Regions from separate parts of the Desulfitobacterium elongatum genome, predicted to be linked through region 2. Evidence: predicted binding sites of a transcription regulator. Region 2 holds the regulator's gene; the other holds the start of a gene.
The links. Region 2 encodes HrcA, which represses chaperone genes, less so after heat shock. Its sites were predicted from a motif close to TGTTAGCACTCNNNNNNNNNGAGTGCTAACA; they were not measured.

Region 1 (8,774 bases), 2.0 Mb from region 2:
CTTTGTGGCTTGTGACATGCCCTTCTTAGATCCAGAGGTCATTCGCTTTCTAGCAGGATTAACTGGGAAAGAATCAGTTATCGTTCCCGAGGTCGATGGGGGACTGCACCCCCTTCACGCGTTTTATCATAAAAATTGTTTGTCTATATTACAAAAAAGGCTCGAGGCCAAGCGCCTCAAGCTTACAGAAATCTTTCAGGAATGTACCGTGCGTTATATCAGAGAGGAAGAGCTTCAGGGGTTCTCACACATTAGACGAAGCTTCAGTAATATTAATACTCCCCAAGAATGGTTGGAACTTCAACCTTAGGAAGGTTAATTCGTTCGGGACAGGTGTAGACATTGAGATGGTCCCCGCGGGCAAATCCGATGACAGTAATACATAGTCTACGGGCAAGCTTGAGGGCCATGTCAGTGGGTGCTGATCGGGCAATGAGAATCGGAATATTCATCTTGGATACTTTGAGGAGGATTTCAGAGGAAACTCTCCCACTAAAAAAGAGGACATGGTCACGTAAATCGAAACCGGACTTTAAGGCACTTCCCGATAACTTATCAAAGACGTTATGGCGACCTATATCATAACTCGTAAAGAGAACTTTTTCTTGGAAAGCGATACCTCCACTATGAATCCCACCTGTTGATTTAAAGAGGGGGAGGTGGTTCTGGAGATATTCAGCATAATTGTAAACTTCCTGAAGGGAGATTACAGTATTTGAGGTTTGGATTTTAGTGAGATCAGTGTCATTGCTAAAAGTAAATGAACTGCGACTTTTGCCACAGCAAGCAGAGAAAAGGCGCTTATTCATTAAATTAGGAGAGCCTAAAGGGGAAGAGCTATAAACCCATATGGACTGAAGTGAGGAATCATAACGAAGAGAGAGAACATCCTGATAGGAACGGATGAAGCCTTCCATGTATAAGAAACCAAGAGCAAGCTCTTCAAGCTGAGAGGGAGAACAAAGGATGGTGCCGATCTCCTCATCATTGAAAAATAGGGTGAGAGGAGATTCTTCCACGACGTATTCAACAGAAAACTCGGTGGTATTTCCTTGCGCTTTTATAACGGGAAATAATTCTGCTTCTTCAGTCATCTTCTCAAGTTCCTCCGAGTTTTTCTTTAATGATAGCATGAGCTATCAAAAGTTTAAAGTGAATTTTATATGAATGTTCATTGAAGTCAGATTTTTTAAGAAAAAAAGATATTTTGTCTCTATAAAACTCTTTTCACAAGAGCAGAAACGTAGTATCATAGTATTAAAGATGGATTAAAGTCCTAATTTAATAAACGTGCTCCGAAACTGGCTAACCTAAAGCGTATGCTACGGTGAGCGAGACAAGTGTAAAAACACTCGGGTATTACTGGAAACGGTTGTGCCTCCCTATTGGAAAGGAGTCTGTAAGTGTGTGAGTATGCTCCACGGTTTTTACAGACCGTGGAGTGTTTTATTTTAACTGAAATGATTTAAAGTGGGGGGATCCCTATGCAAGATCAGTTTAAACGCCGGATCGAGTACCTTAGGATTTCCATAACAGACCGGTGTAACCTACGTTGTAAGTATTGTATGCCAGAGACAGGGGTAAATTGGCTACCGCATGAGTCGATTCTGTCCTATGAGGAAATATTACGTTTAATTCGAATAACGACCTCACTAGGCTTTAAACGTTTTAGAATTACTGGTGGAGAGCCTCTTGCCCGAAAGGGAATCGTAGACTTTTTAGGAGAGGCTTCTAGAATTCCAGGTGTCGAAGACCTCATGTTAACCACGAATGGTATCCTGCTTCCTGAGATGGCCTTTGATTTAAAGGCTGCAGGAGTAAATCGAATTAACATAAGCCTAGATACTTTAAATCCTGAGCGATTCCGAGAGATCACTCGAGGTGGGGATGTACAAAAAGTTATTCAAGGCGTTTACCAATCCTTGGAGGCCGGTCTGCACCCGGTTAAGCTAAACGTTGTCGTGGTTCGTGATTTCAACCGAGATGAACTCCCCCAATTTATGGAGCTCGCTCGAAATTATCCCCTGCACGTTCGCTTTATCGAGCTCATGCCCATTGGAATTAGCTCAGAACACCGAAATGATTTCGTGCCCATAGCGGAAATGAAAGATATTCTCGGACTCGAAGGAATGAAACCCAAAAGAGATATCAAGGGTGGCGGACCGGCTGAGTATATTACCTCGGAGGGATTCCAAGGAAGCATAGGATTTATAAGTGCTTTAAGTCGGCATTTCTGCGATACCTGTAATCGGGTACGCTTAACTGCAGATGGAAAACTAAGACCTTGCTTGCATAGCGCCAAAGAAGTTGATCTTTGTCAAGCCTTAAGAGGAGAAAAAACCGATGAGGAGATAGCAGAACTGTTTGCTGAAGCCGTTTGGCATAAGCCTGCAGAGCATCATATGAATGAGGAAGCATGGCAAGGTCAGCGGATGATGTCACAGATAGGAGGATAATTTATGGATTTAACACACTTTGACGAAGAAGGACGCGCCCGCATGGTCGATGTTACTGAGAAAACGGAGAGTATGAGGGTAGCAACAGCGCGGGGAAAAGTAGAGATGCAACCAGAAACCTTGGAGAGAATTCGGCAGGGGCAGATTGCAAAGGGAGATGTTCTCGCCGTTGCTCAAGTTGCTGGAATTATGGCGGCAAAACAAACCTCAAATCTGATTCCTATGTGTCATCCTCTCGCCATCACAGGCGCAAAATTGAATTTTGAAATTCTTCCACCAGGTACGATTGAGATCGAGGGAATTGTTAAAGTTACGGGGAAAACTGGAGTAGAGATGGAAGCTCTTACCGCGGTCAGTGTAGCAGCTTTAACGATATACGATATGTGTAAAGCCATCGATAAAACAATGGTCATCGGAGACATTCGACTCATGGAAAAAACAGGCGGCAAGAGTGGTCATTTCATTCGAGAAGAAATTTAGACCCATAAAATAAAATAATAAAATTTAGGGGGATAATAAAAATGGCTAAAATTATTGCAGTATGCACGAGTGAAAAAAAAGGAATGCGTAAGAAGAACGTAGGAGAAGGAACTCTTAAGGTCAACTTTGGGATCGAAGGGGATGCTCATGGCGGAGATTGGCATCGTCAAGTCAGTTTACTAGCTATGGAGAGTATCAAAAAAATGCAGGATAAGGGGCTGGATGTAGTTCCAGGTGACTTTGCAGAAAACCTAACCACGGAAGGTATTGACCTTGTTAGCTTACCTATCGGCACAAAGCTTAGAATTGGCGAGACGGGACTTGGGGAAGTTACGCAGATCGGAAAGGAATGTCACACTCGCTGTGCTATCTATTATCAAGCAGGAGACTGTGTAATGCCAAAGGAAGGAATCTTCATCCGTGTGCTTGAAGGTGGAGCGGTAAGTGTGGGAGATTCTATCGAGGTGGTGGAATAATGCTGCGAGTGGGTGTGATTACCGCAAGTGATAAAGGATCTAAAGGAGAGAGAGAAGATCTTTCAGGTCCGACCTTGAAGGAACTCGTTAAAGAAATAGACGGTGAGGTTGTCCGTTATACGATACTACCAGATGACCAGGAGCTCTTAGCTCGGCAAATGATAGAATGGGTCGATGAAGATGGGCTTGATCTTATTCTGACGACGGGTGGAACCGGATTTTCCCTTCGTGATGTCACCCCTGAGGCGACAATCATTATAGCGGACCGCATGGTTCCTGGAATAGCTGAAGTAATGCGCTACGAGAGTTTAAAGGTCACTCCGAAAGCTATGCTCAGCCGCGCTGTGGCAGCCTTACGCAAGCGAACGTTAATTATTAACATGCCTGGTTCACCCAAGGCGGTGAAGGAGTGTTGGGCGGCCATATCATCCGCCTTGCCTCATGGAATACAGATCTTAAAGGGAGAAGCGAGTGAATGCGCTACTTCAAATAATCAGTAAATGCTTGTCACCCCTGTCCGGTTCCTACGTACACTATAGTAGAGAACCGGAAACGGGGTGATTTTGTTTTGAAGGTTATTGCCTTTGTAGACTATGAAAACATTTGGACGGGACTCTTGGAACAGGGGTACGAGTTGTCTCCTGAGAAACTCATGCAGTCCTTACAGCTTTATGCTAATCAAAACGAGCACATGTTACTAGCTATCTATCTCTACGCGAATTTTGATCGGGAAGAATTTTGGCGGTCTCAAACTTCCTTCGAAAAAACCCATGTATATACTCGGCATGTCTATGGCAAAAATAATTTTTCAAGTACAGGCTTGCGCCGCAACGCAGCAGATGTTGAAATCGTCCTTGAGGCCCAAGAGATTCTAATTACACGATCCCAAACCTTTGATATGATGTTACTACTCACTGGGGACGGAGATTTCCTTCCACTCATCCGTAAGATACGAGCCTGGGGAAAAGAAGTGAAGGTTATTGGGGTCGACGGAAGTGTGCATCATATATTACAGCCCTTTTGCGCTACAGGTGATTTTTTCGGAGAGTTTCTTACCCAAGAGATGCCCTATGAATACGCGCCTGAAAAGGATATTGAACAGGGAATTCAAATTTTAGCTCACCTACAACTGTCTATGGCTTATATCGCTTCCACTAAAGCACGGACGGCTTTATCAGAACAGTTAAGTAAGACAACTTCCCAAGTCAAAGAATGGATTCGTTATGCCTTAAGGGAAAAGATAATACTTGAGCAGGAATATCCTGACCCCAGTTTGAAAATCGGTAAGACTAAAATTTATTTGTTAAACTTAGAAAATTCTCGCGTTCAGGCAGTGTTAGGATCATCGATTGAGGATATCCGAAAGCGTCATGAAAAACTAAGTGGAAACTGAGAGAACGGGAAGCTGTTCTCTCTTGTTTTGATTGTCCTGCTAAAAGATGCCAACACCGTGTTGCAAACCACCACTATGAGGTCGGCCAAGAAAGGTTAAGTTAAAAGGAGAAAAAAGGAAATTATTTTTCCAGGATATGAATAAATGGAAATCAAGATGGTCAATATAAGCCTTAGAAACTGCAAGTCAGGGTTTTGAAGTTCTGTCAATTTTAGAGTGACGCAGCAATAAGGAGAAAATGGTAGATAATCAATTAATATTATGCTAAAACAACCCGTCACTGCTCTTGGCAGGATTTGATTTCCCCACCGACCTTGCATATTATTATAGTAGATGTTAGCACTCAATAGGAATGAGTGCTAACAATAAAAATTAAGATTAGATTCTTAAGGAGGGACTTTCTACAATGAACATCAAACCTCTTGCTGATCGGGTAGTCATCAAGGCGCTCCCGTTGGAAGAAAAAACAAAGAGCGGAATCATTATGCCAGATACCGCTAAGGAAAAGCCTCAAGAAGGCGAAATTGTGGCTGTGGGTCCTGGAAAAGTGGAAAAAGGCGAGCGAGTTGCCCTTGACGTTAAAGTCGGTGACCGAGTGATTTATTCCAAATATGCTGGCACTGAAGTAAAGTATGATGGTCAAGAATACTTAATCCTCAAGGAAAGTGACATTTTGGCCGTCGTTGGTTAATTAGATTTTTGAACGTGATTTTAAAGGAGGAACTTAAAGGTGGCAAAACAAATCGTATTCAATGAAGAAGCTCGCCACGCATTAGAACGTGGTGTTAATGCATTAGCTGAAGCTGTTCGCGTAACTCTCGGACCGAAAGGTCGTAATGTTGTACTGGACAAGAAATTTGGTTCACCCCTTATTACCAATGATGGTGTAACCATTGCTCGTGAAATTGAACTCGAAGATGCTTTCGAAAACATGGGTGCACAGCTTGTTAAAGAAGTTGCTACAAAAACAAATGATGTCGCAGGTGATGGCACAACGACTGCAACTGTTCTTGCGCAAGCTATTATTCGTGAAGGCTTGAAAAATGTCGCTGCAGGTGCAAACCCGATGGGTATCAAACGCGGTATCGAGCTAGCAGTCGGAGCTATCGTTAGTGATATCAAAACAAATGCTAAGCCGATCGAAAGCAAAGAAGCAATCACCCAAGTTGCATCCATTTCAGCTGGAGATGCTAACATCGGTGCACTGATTTCTGATGCGATGGAAAAAGTCGGTAAAGATGGAGTTATCACCGTTGAGGAAGCTAAAGGGATGACCACAGAGCTTCAAGTCGTTGAAGGAATGCAGTTCGATCGTGGTTATATCTCTGCTTATATGATTACAGATACAGAAAAAATGGAAGCTGTACTTAACGATCCCTATATCTTAATTACGGATAGAAAGATCGGCGCAATTGCTGACATTCTCCCCGTTCTCGAGAAAGTTGTTCAATCGGGTCGCCAACTCCTGATTATTGCTGAAGACATCGAAGGCGAAGCTATGGCTACTTTGGTAGTAAACAAACTTCGTGGAACCTTTACTGCTGTGGGCGTAAAAGCTCCTGGCTTTGGTGATCGTCGTAAAGCAATGCTTGAAGATATTGCTACGCTTACGGGTGGTACAGTAATCACTGAAGATCTCGGCTTGAAGCTTGAGAATACAACGATTGAGATGCTGGGTCGCGCTCGTCAAGTTCGCGTTTCCAAAGAGGAAACTACGATCGTTGAAGGTTCTGGACAAACCGAAGAAATCCAAAATCGCGTGGAAGCGATCAAACGTCAAATCGAAGAAACCACTTCGGATTTTGACCGCGAGAAGCTTCAAGAGCGTCTTGCTAAGCTCGCTGGTGGGGTCGCTGTAATCCAAGTAGGTGCAGCAACTGAAACCGAAATGAAGGAGAAAAAACTCCGCATTGAAGATGCTCTAGCAGCTACTCGTGCAGCTGTCGAGGAAGGAATCGTCGCAGGTGGCGGTACGACTTTGATTGATGCTGTAGAAGCGCTTAACGGACTTAACTTGACCGGAGATGAGAAGACTGGGGTAGCGATTATTCGCCGTTCCTTAGAAGAGCCTCTCCGTCAGATCGCTAACAACGCTGGATTCGAAGGTTCAGTCGTGGTAGAAAAAGTTCGCAATGCAGGACGCGGCGTGGGCTTCAATGCAGTAACTGAGCAGTATGAAGATATGATTGCTGCAGGTATTGTTGACCCAGCTAAAGTTACACGCTCTGCATTACAAAACGCTGCTTCCATCGCAGCTATGCTTCTTACCACAGAGTGCCTCGTTTCCGACCTTCCTTCTAAGGATAACGGCGCTGCCGCTATGGCTGGTATGGGTGGCATGGGCGGAATGGGCGGCATGATGTAAGAAAGAGCCTGAACTCCTTGAACATCAAGGTGAGCAGACTCCGAGCAAACGCATTGACCACATTTTGACCACGTTGAGATAATTTTTTCAGAGGTTTTTCATGAGTTTACTGAACTTATGAGAAGCCTCTTTTTTCATTGTTTTTGTGGTGTGCATATAGAGCACTTTTCATAACTGCAATTATAAAACATCCGGCCGCATGCTGAATGGCCGGATGTTGGATGAGATGCCCTAGATTTTTTTTGATTTTTGCATTTGGTTACTTGTCCTCGGCTTTAATGGTCCATATTTCTCCCAATCTTCGGGTGTCATTTTTCTTGTTACGCATTCACTAATAACCAAAGGATATTCTTTTTCAGACATTAGTTGCGCTGTTTGAAGTGTACCTGATCTATTTACTTTAATATCCATTACCTCATCTTCTTCCCTTCCAATTTTTTCTTTAGTTTAATAGATTAAAGAAGATGATGGTATATGTCGTTAGTCTTATATGATTAGGACTGAAGCCCAAAATTGAACTGAAATAATCTAACATTTTGGGTTATTTTACTTGCGGTGGGGCTGTTTTATGAATAAATTAAATTAGGATAAAGACGGGTCAGCTCTTTTTGCTTCCAGAAATCGATAATGCTTGGTCATAAGATATAAGAAGACAAAGCTACTTATAAACCAAATCCATGGTCCGCCATTTATAAATACCAAAATATCAAGTTGTCTTAAGATTACCGCAACAAAAGAGATAAATGTACTCCACATTATCACATAAATCCAATAAATATATCTTTCTATTCTCTGGGGTAAAAAGTAAATAAATAACATTATTGCCGGTGCCCAAGCTAAAATCGTCCATAGAGGGAGAACACCGATGTTGAAGGGTTCCATGTACTGATACTTAGTTAAATGAACAAGATGGAAGATATTCTCAACTAAAAAATCTAAACCTGATCCCCATAAAATTCCAAACCAAAACAATTTCTTAATTTCTTGTTTGGGAATGAAAGCTAGAGTCAAAAATAATGTTCCCAATGCAAAACTTAAAGTGTAAAAAAAATAGGGAAGATCAAGTTTCATTGGAGACCTCCTAAGATGTATTAGTCTGTATTTGTTTTAAGGTTAACAAAGATAGTTCGGAATATACGTTAATTCTTCTTGCTTTATCCTTCATTCTTGCTCAAAAAGAACATCTCCTTAAATAATTAACTTATTACCCTAACAGTATTTCCTGATTTGCTGGAATGATGTTGAGTTTTTTTTATAAGTTAAAATCATTTTGGATGCAGTTCAGTTCAGGGGGTAAAAGTATATTAAATATCTTTTCGCACATTAATATTATGTAAATATATTAATAATATATTAATTACGGAGGGACTTATATGACAATTATGGATAAAGTGGAAGCAACGACACGTACATCAATTCAGGCGATTATAGATAAGGAACCTGTTAGCTATTTGGAAGCCAGTAACCTATACGGTAAAATTGCTTCAGGGCGACATAATCAATCTGTTCTTGAGGTCCTGTATAATCATGCTCAAGACCCTGAACTTAAAGATCTCATTAAAGATGGCATTGATAATTTAGTTATACCAACAATAAACGATTGT
Region 2 (8,774 bases):
GTTCCAGCATCTTTGGTTGCTTGGCGCTGAGCATCAGAGAAGTAAGCCGGTACAGTAATGACCGCTTCTGTAACCGATTGTCCAAGATAAGCCTCCGCATCAGCTTTCAACTTTTGAAGAATCATAGCTGAAATCTCTTGTGGAGAGTAGCTTTTATCATCAATCTTAACTTTATAATCTGTACCCATGTGACGTTTGATGGAGCTAATCGTTTTGTCCGGATTAGAAACCGCTTGGCGCTTGGCAACTTGGCCTGCAAGACGTTCCCCGGTTTTCGAAAAGCCAACGACAGAAGGAGTCGTCCGATTCCCTTCAGCATTCGTGATGACGACTGCTTCGCCACCTTCCATAACTGCCACGCAGGAGTTCGTGGTTCCTAAGTCAATACCAATTACTTTACCCATAATAAATTCTTCCTCCTTATTTACACCTAGCAGGAAACTTTAACCATGCTAGGGCGCAATACTTTTTCTTTTAGATAATATCCTTTTTGAAGCTCTTCCACGACGGTATTTTCCGGATATTCTTCCGAATCGACCTGGAGAACTGCCTCATGTAAATTGGGATCAAACATTTGTCCGACCGCTTCAATCGCAGTCAAGCCTTCTTTTTCAAGGGTGTTTTGCATCTGTTTGAAGATCATCTCTACCCCTTGAGAAAAAGCGTTAAAATCCTGGTTGGCTCTCGTTGAATTAATGGCGCGCTCAAAGTTATCAAGAATCGGAAGCATGGCTTCAACAATTCGCTCTGCAGCATACTTAACCGTCTCTTCTTTTTCCTTTTGTGTACGCTTACGATAATTATCAAAATCTGCCTGTAAACGTTGAAGATGCGTAAAATACTCGTTCGCTTGATCCTTGCTTTGCTTTAGCTCCGCTTCAAGGGTGAGGACCTTTTCTTCTAAGGAAATCTCTTGGACATTCTCGAGAACCTCTTCTCCCCCATCGCTCACTTCACCGCCTGCAATATTTTCCTCAGTGTAATCGTTTTCGAGAATTGTGTCTTCGCTTTTCATAGTGTCCTTGCCCGATCTTGGGGTTTTCTCTCCCCGATTGAACATTAGTTAAACCACCTCTCCTATATCCTTCGTCGCTTCGTGAGAAGCTCGGTAAGTGTCCTAGTCATGTAGTCTACCATGGCCATAGCCTTCGAATAATCCATCCGTGTGGGCCCAATCAAACCGACCATCCCTAGGGCTTCACCCTCAATTTTATATGTGGCTGAAATGACACTGCAATCTTGAAGTTCCTTCATTCTATTTTCCCCACCGATGGTGACCGTTAATCCGTCCGCTGTAGGATGAAGCACTTTTTTTATTTGATCCCCTTCTTCAAAGACTTGGAAAAGGTTTTTAATCTTCTCAACATCCTGAAATTCGGGTTGATTGAGCATATTCAAGGTACCACCGAGGTACACCTTATTGAGTTCATCGCCTGGGTTATTTAACACAGCGGAAAGAAGTTCAAGTGCATTATCAATCAGGTAACGTTGACGAGTAAGTTCACTGTAAATCTCATGAAGCAAACTACGTCTTACTTCAGATATAGAATGTCCCCGCATCTTTTGGTTGAAAACCGTGGCAATCTTCTGAAGCTCTTCTGCAGTTACATTTTCTCCGATATCAACAATCTGATTCTCGACCACACCATTTTCTTTGACGATTACCATGATCGCTTGACCCGATTGATACGGAAGAAAATGCATTTGACTGAAGGAACTTTTCCCTTTTTGAGGCCCGACAACGATACTCGTCAAATGTGTGAGCTCAGAAAGAAGCTTGCTCGAATGAGATATCACTTCCTGGATCTCAGCAATCCCCTTCAGAGTTTCCCTCTCTATGACTCCCTTTTCATCCTTAGAGAGCTTCGGATGCTCCATGAGACAGTCAACATAGTAGCGGTATCCCGCATCCGATGGAATACGTCCAGATGAGGTATGGGGTTGTTCGATGAGGCCTAATTCTTCCATGTCTGACATTTCATTGCGAATCGTGGCCGGCGAGATACCTAGATCAAACTTCCGGGCGATTGTCCGTGATCCTACGGGTTCAGCCGTAGAGATATAATCCTGAACGATTGCTCGTAGGATTTTCTTCTTTCGCTCATCCATTTGCATAGTCTCGACCGCCTTTCCAGATCGCTGATTTTTTTGTTAGCACTCATTGTTAATGAGTGCTAACGATTATGCCTCCACATTACCACTCCCATTTATGATTGTCAAGAGGTTGAACGCGTCAAAAAATGCAAAATGTCAAAGATGGTCAATGTTTTTTCGCCTTCCTTTAGACGAATTCTTGTAATACCGAATTTGCTACGAACCAATAATCAGATTTCATCTTAAGTGACGCACCTTCAATCATGAAAACCCCTGCTTTGAGATAGCGTTCCAGAACAGAAGGATAAATATTCTGTAAATCCTGACCAAATTCTTTTTTAAACGCCTCCAAGTTGACTCCTTCGGCAAGACGAAGTCCTAAGATTATTCGCTCAGCCCTTCGCTCGTGCTCGGTTAGATGTTCATCCTCCTCTGGATCAACGGGTTGCTCTCCTTGGGCTAATTTTTGTTCATATAGGCCTAAGTCCTCACTATTTTTCCAGCGTCGGTTATTGAAGCATGATACCGCTCCAGGTCCTAGACCCAGATATTCCACACCCTGCCAATATCCGAGATTATGTTGGCATTCATACCCGGGTCGTGAGAAATTCGACGTCTCATAATGCCAAAAGCCCTCCCTTGCAAGAACTTCTTTTGCAAGTTCATACATTTCGGCCTGGGCATCATCATCGGGGAAACGCTCGATTCTCTCGCGGTTCATGGCAAGGGGGGTATTCTCTTCGAGCATTAAACCATAGAGAGATAAGTGCTCGGGTTTTAGACTCATGGCCTCTTCAAGCGTCTTCTGCCAGTCGGCAAGAGTTTGTCCCGGCAAACCAAATATCAAATCCAAATTAAGATTGTTAAAACCCGCTTTACGAATAAGACGAACCCCATCCCGAATTTCCTCAGCAGTATGAATCCGGCCAATCTGTCGTAAAAGGGAATCATTAAAGGATTGAGCCCCTAGAGAGATCCGATTGATCCCATGCCTTCTCAAAAGATTTAGCTTTTCGGAAGTGAGTGTCCCCGGGTTTCCTTCTATAGTCTTCTCTCCTGATTTATCAAAATCAAACCCCTGCGTAAGCATCTCGAGAAAAACATCCATCTCTTCTTCATGGAGCGCAGTCGGAGTCCCTCCACCGATAAAAAGAGTAGAGATACCTTTATTGGCCTCGGTCTGCCGCAGGTTGATTTCAGCTCCGAGGCTATCCAAGTAGGCTTTCACTTTGGATTTTTGAAAAGGTACGGAATAAAACGCGCAGTAGTCGCATTTCCTTACGCAGAAGGGGACGTGAACATATACGGATGGCATTGGTATCGATTCTCCTTTTCAAGGAATTGCTTCGCAGAGTTGTTTGCAAGTCGAGTTACGTTACAGACGCTCGGAAATACGCTCGCAGACCAAGCTAAGGGCAAAACTGCTTCTTGCAAGCTGCGGGGTACCCGCCTAATTCGCTCCTGCTCAATAGGCGGCGAGTCACGTCCATGTGACTCGCCCCGCTATCTCGGGTGCAGTTTAGCCCAAGCTTGGTAGCTGCTCGCGAAGGAACCTCGTGTACTGTAATCGTAACTCACTTTGCAGCAGGGTGGCTCACGCATCGCTCCGAAGAGATAACTCGGGCAATGCTTAGTAGAATACCCAGGCAAATCAGAAGCCCTAACAAACTTACAATTGAGATAGACATACTAAGGCAAATTCTGAAGAAATCGCCGAAGGATTTTGCTTTACACAAAGGAACGCCTTCTAAGCGAGCGGCTACCAATCTTCGTGAAAAATTCGCAGCGGAAACGGGTTGGAAACACGACGTTTCCAACCGGCCACGAGGCATGGACGCCGATTTGGCCGGGGACCCGTTGGAGCGGAGAATTTGAGCGATTAGATTGGTCCGCGCAGCTTACAGAGTGACCAGTGAAAAGCAAAATCCTGGAGATACTTCTCATGAAAAAAGCTTATTTCCCTTTATCAGTATCGTGTGACTAAGACGGATCTCCTGAAGTCATCTTCAACCCCACAATCCCCGCCACGATAAGCAGAATACAAACGACCCGAATCAAATCCTTGGGTTCCCCTAAAAAGAAAATTCCAAACAGCACGGTCCCTACCGTTCCAATCCCTGTCCAAACAGCATAGGCTGTCCCAATCGGAAGATTTCTAACTGCTACGGAAAGAAAAAAGAAACTCGCAATCGTCCCAAGAATCGTAAAGACACTCGGCCAAAGACGGGTAAACCCTTCCGTATATTTAAGACCGATTGCCCATCCCATCTCAAAGAAGGCCGCGATAAACAAGTATACCCAAGCCATTTTCATAATAGACTTCCCTCAACTTCCTCTAGATAAGCATTCAGCGAACCGCATGCATCAAATATCGTACATGACAGTTCGCCTTCTTGTTGTTTGTTCTATATTATGCCTGAATTTGTGCTTTCTTGAAAAAACTATTAAAGCCAGAAGCCTTAATCGTCAATCTGCAAAACTGCCATGAATGCATCTTGTGGGATTTCTACACTTCCTACTTGCTTCATGCGTTTTTTTCCTTCTTTTTGCTTCTCCAAGAGTTTGCGTTTACGAGAGATATCTCCGCCGTAACATTTAGCCAAGACGTCTTTGCGCATAGCACTTACCGTTTCACGAGCGATAACCTTCGCTCCGATAACCGCCTGAATCGGTACCTCAAACATCTGTCGTGGAATGATTCCTCTGAGCTTCTCAACAAGCTTGCGTCCTCGGGCATAGGATTTCTCCTTATGAACGATGAAGGAGAGTGCATCGACAAGTTCTCCGTTCAGAAGTACATCAAGCTTAACGAGATCCGCTGCTTTATAACCCGCGACTTCATAATCGAGGGAGGCATACCCCTTGGTTCGAGATTTGAGCTGATCGAAGTAATCATAAACAATCTCACTTAGAGGAAGTTCATAGGTCAGGCTCACACGATTAGGAGAGAGATAGTCCATGTTGAGATAGTTGCCTCGCTTTTCCTGGTTGAGTTCCATGATTGCGCCGACATAATCAGAAGGAACCATGATTGTTGCCTTAACGATCGGCTCTTCGATGCTCTCGATCTCATCCACTTTCGGAAGATTCGTTGGATTATCTACCCTGACGACTTCTCCATTTGTCTTTTTCACTTTATAAACCACACTAGGAGCCGTTGTAATTAGGTTCAGATCATATTCCCGTTCAAGACGTTCTTGAATGACATCCATATGCAATAATCCCAAGAACCCACAGCGATAGCCAAACCCAAGGGCGACAGAGGTCTCCGGTTCAAAGACTAAGCTTGAGTCGTTAAGGTGAAGCTTTTCCAAAGCATCCTTCAATCGCTCATAATCACTGGATTCGACGGGATATAGCCCACAAAACACCATAGGAGTCGCTTTGCGATAACCTGCAAGCGGGTAAAGTGCGGGGTGGTCCGCATCAGTAATTGTATCCCCAACTTGGGTATCTTTAACGTTTTTAATGCTAGCCGCGATAAAGCCAACCTGCCCAGCTTTTAATTCATCTACCATTCGCATAGCAGGGGTAAACATACCTACTTCCGTGACATCAAAGACCTTACCTGAAGACATCATTTTTATCCGTGTCCCCTTAGCCACACGGCCCTCCATGATACGAACATAAGATATTGCCCCTTTATAAGCATCAAAGTAGGAATCAAAAATCAACGCCTTCAGCGGAGAACTATCATCCCCCTCTGGCGCAGGGACCTTTGATACGATAGCTTCTAATATTTCCTCAATCCCGATTCCTGATTTCGCCGAAGCCAAAATCGCTTCACTCGCATCAAGCCCGATAACATCCTCAATCTCCTGCTTGACCCGCTCAGGCTCCGCACTTGGAAGGTCAATTTTATTAATTATGGGGATAATCTCTAAATTATTTTCTAAGGCGAGATATACATTCGCCAGTGTTTGCGCTTCAATTCCTTGTGCAGCATCTACGACAAGAAGAGCCCCTTCACACGCTGCAAGACTACGGGAGACTTCATAGGTAAAGTCTACATGCCCTGGGGTATCAATCAAATTCAGCTCATAAATTTGTCCATCTTTAGCGGGGTAGTGTAGGCGGACACTTTGCAGTTTGATTGTAATCCCGCGTTCCCGCTCTAAGTCCATGTTATCTAGAACTTGTGCTTCCATTTCCCGCTTGCTAAGGGCTCCAGTATATTCGATCAAGCGGTCAGCGAGTGTCGATTTACCATGATCAATATGCGCGATAATCGAAAAATTTCGTATACGTTGTGAGGCCTGTGCCACAGTTTTCCCCCTCATTTCAAGCTAATTCGTGTTTGACAGCTAGATAAAGCTAGTCGTTTCCTAAGATATACTCTAAACAAATATTATACTGCTTTCTATGCCATTCAGCAAGAAAAAGCAGTGAGGCTAGGGAACTGGTCCCTTACCTCACTGCTTTTTGTTTCATTTTAATTTCTGTTCAACTCTCCAAAAGCGATACTCATCTCTAAGATTTCTCTCCGACATGACGATAAACGCCGAAGGGACTTCGCGAGGTCCAAAGGAGCTACTCGGTTTATTCTTGATTTCCCCATTAAACACTAAGGTTGAGGAAGATCCTCCATCTAAATTGGCCGCATTATAAGCACCATGTTCCAACAGGATAGTCTGCACATCTTTTAGAGTAGCACCTAGACTTCCGATCTGACGCCCATCGATGACAAGCATGAGAATGGTTCCATCCTTCGTTTGGGCAATAGCAGTACGAGGAGCGATTCCCCAACCTCCATCTCCCACTTTGATCATCGGTTCCCCATTCACGATGAGAAAGGGCCCAAACGTTACTGCATCTCGGATTCCAAGCTCCTCGATTTCTTTTAAGGTATAGCGTCCAAGTACCAAGACATTATTTTTATCTAAACCGATCAAACTATAACCTGGCAAATCATCCTTATATCTGATTTGTCCCCCCGTAATTAGGATTCCTGTCGGAGTTCCTCCCCTACTCTCTCCCCCAGGATCGGAAAAGCCGCCAGCATTAATCCCTGCTACAGCATGATACTTATCGACAAACTCTCCGACCTTTAATCCCATACTACCGATTTGATCCGTTGCAACAAGTTTAACCCTCGCTGGATCACCCACTTTAATAAGGTATCCCTTAAACCCCTTGCCTGAGAGTTCGATATACTCTAAAGGTGGTTTTTCCTTGATAAAAGGTTGAACGACCTGCACCGCTTTTTCATCTGAATTTACCTGCGGTTCAGGAACTTTATGTTTTTCCATAATTCGCTGAATCTCATCCTCACTCACAAACCAACGGGCCAGATATTGATGGGTATAGGTCGTCATTGCAGTTGTTACATAGAGCTCCTTAAGTTCTATGAGTGGACCATGGAAGATTAGAATAAACGCTGTCACCAAAGCAAGTAGGCAAAAGAGCACTAATCCTAAGACTATTCTTAGAATACGACTTTTCCACGTTAGCGACTTTTTAGTCCGCACTTCAACTTGTGCGCTCATTTCGAACACCCCCAAAAAAGGAAGAACATTTTCAATGCTCCTTTGCAATCCCTATGAGGCTTGTTCAAAAATTAGTACATTTTTAGTTACTCAAGACATAATACCTCTTTCTCCATCTCAAAAAGGTCCGTCTTAAAATATCCAATAACATCTTAAGACGGACCTATCGTTAGTCTAGGAAGTAATAATCCTATTTGTTTAATTCGTAGAATTTACGCAGATTTTCTGCGATGGCTTGTGGATCCACCGGTTTTGTGGCTACACCAGAATCTACAGCTGCTTGGGCAACCGCTGCAGCAACTGCTGGTCCCACCCTCAAATCAAAGGCTTTAGGGATAACATACTCTGGGCTTAGTTCTTCAGCTGTAACAATGTCAGCAATGGCATATGCTGCGGCGACCTTCATCTCTTCTGTGATTGCCTTTGCTTCTGCATCAATTGCTCCACGGAAAATTCCCGGGAAGGCCAACACATTATTAACCTGATTGGGATAATCGGAACGTCCCGTCCCTACGACTGCAGCTCCAGCTTCTTTAGCTACTTCAGGCCAGATTTCAGGTACAGGGTTTGCTTGTGCAAATACGATCGGATCCTTAGCCATAGACTGTACCATTTCCGGAGTCACAGCCCCAGCAACCGATACACCCACAAAGACATCTGCTCCATTTAAAGCATCTGCTAGAGTTCCTTGAACTCTTTCTCGGTTCGTCTTCTGAGCAATCTCGTCTTTGTACTTATTCATCCCTTCGGTACGACCTTCGTAAATCGTTCCTTTGGTATCGCACATAATAACGTTCTGGAGGCCCACACTCATTAAGAGTTTTACAATCGCCATCCCAGCAGCGCCGGCACCATTGACGACAATCTTAACTTCACTTAACTTTTTATTAACCACTTTGAGCGCATTGATCAATCCGGCCATGGTAATTACAGCCGTACCATGTTGATCATCATGGAAAACAGGGCCGTCATAAATCTCTTTGAGTTTTTCTTCGATATAGAAACACTCCGGAGCTTTAATATCCTCTAAGTTAATTCCTCCGAAGGTGGGCTCAAGTAGCTTCACAAGCTCTACCACTTTATCACTATCTTGTGTATCCACACAGATTGGGAAGGCATCAACCGCTCCGAACGTTTTAAAGAGGATCCCCTTTCCTTCCATAACAGGCATAGCCGCTCGAGCACCAATATTAC

Region 1: a site for HrcA is predicted at 5,140-5,170, ahead of groES (co-chaperone GroES). Genes of this name have one in related genera too.

Annotation. Positions count from the first base shown of each region.
Region 1 covers NZ_AP038772.1:3,653,133-3,661,906, reverse strand. Annotated here, with positions in the region: gene mobA (molybdenum cofactor guanylyltransferase) at 1-310, shown strand, start outside; gene fdhD (formate dehydrogenase accessory sulfurtransferase FdhD) at 273-1,094, opposite strand; molybdenum cofactor riboswitch at 1,282-1,412, shown strand; gene moaA (GTP 3',8-cyclase MoaA) at 1,485-2,456, shown strand; gene moaC (cyclic pyranopterin monophosphate synthase MoaC) at 2,460-2,936, shown strand; gene ACZ42W_RS17350 (MOSC domain-containing protein) at 2,978-3,412, shown strand; gene ACZ42W_RS17345 (MogA/MoaB family molybdenum cofactor biosynthesis protein) at 3,412-3,912, shown strand; gene ACZ42W_RS17340 (NYN domain-containing protein) at 3,981-4,805, shown strand; gene groES (co-chaperone GroES) at 5,212-5,496, shown strand; gene groL (chaperonin GroEL) at 5,536-7,170, shown strand; gene ACZ42W_RS17325 (hypothetical protein) at 7,402-7,581, opposite strand; gene ACZ42W_RS17320 (hypothetical protein) at 7,753-8,241, opposite strand; gene ACZ42W_RS17315 (DUF3231 family protein) at 8,544-8,774, shown strand, end outside.
Region 2 covers NZ_AP038772.1:811,312-820,085, reverse strand. Annotated here, with positions in the region: gene dnaK (molecular chaperone DnaK) at 1-404, opposite strand, end outside; gene grpE (nucleotide exchange factor GrpE) at 431-1,060, opposite strand; gene hrcA (heat-inducible transcriptional repressor HrcA) at 1,078-2,115, opposite strand; gene hemW (radical SAM family heme chaperone HemW) at 2,282-3,409, opposite strand; gene ACZ42W_RS03685 (DMT family transporter) at 4,075-4,401, opposite strand; gene lepA (translation elongation factor 4) at 4,554-6,359, opposite strand; gene ACZ42W_RS03675 (phosphodiester glycosidase family protein) at 6,522-7,580, opposite strand; gene ACZ42W_RS03670 (NAD(P)-dependent malic enzyme) at 7,771-8,774, opposite strand, start outside.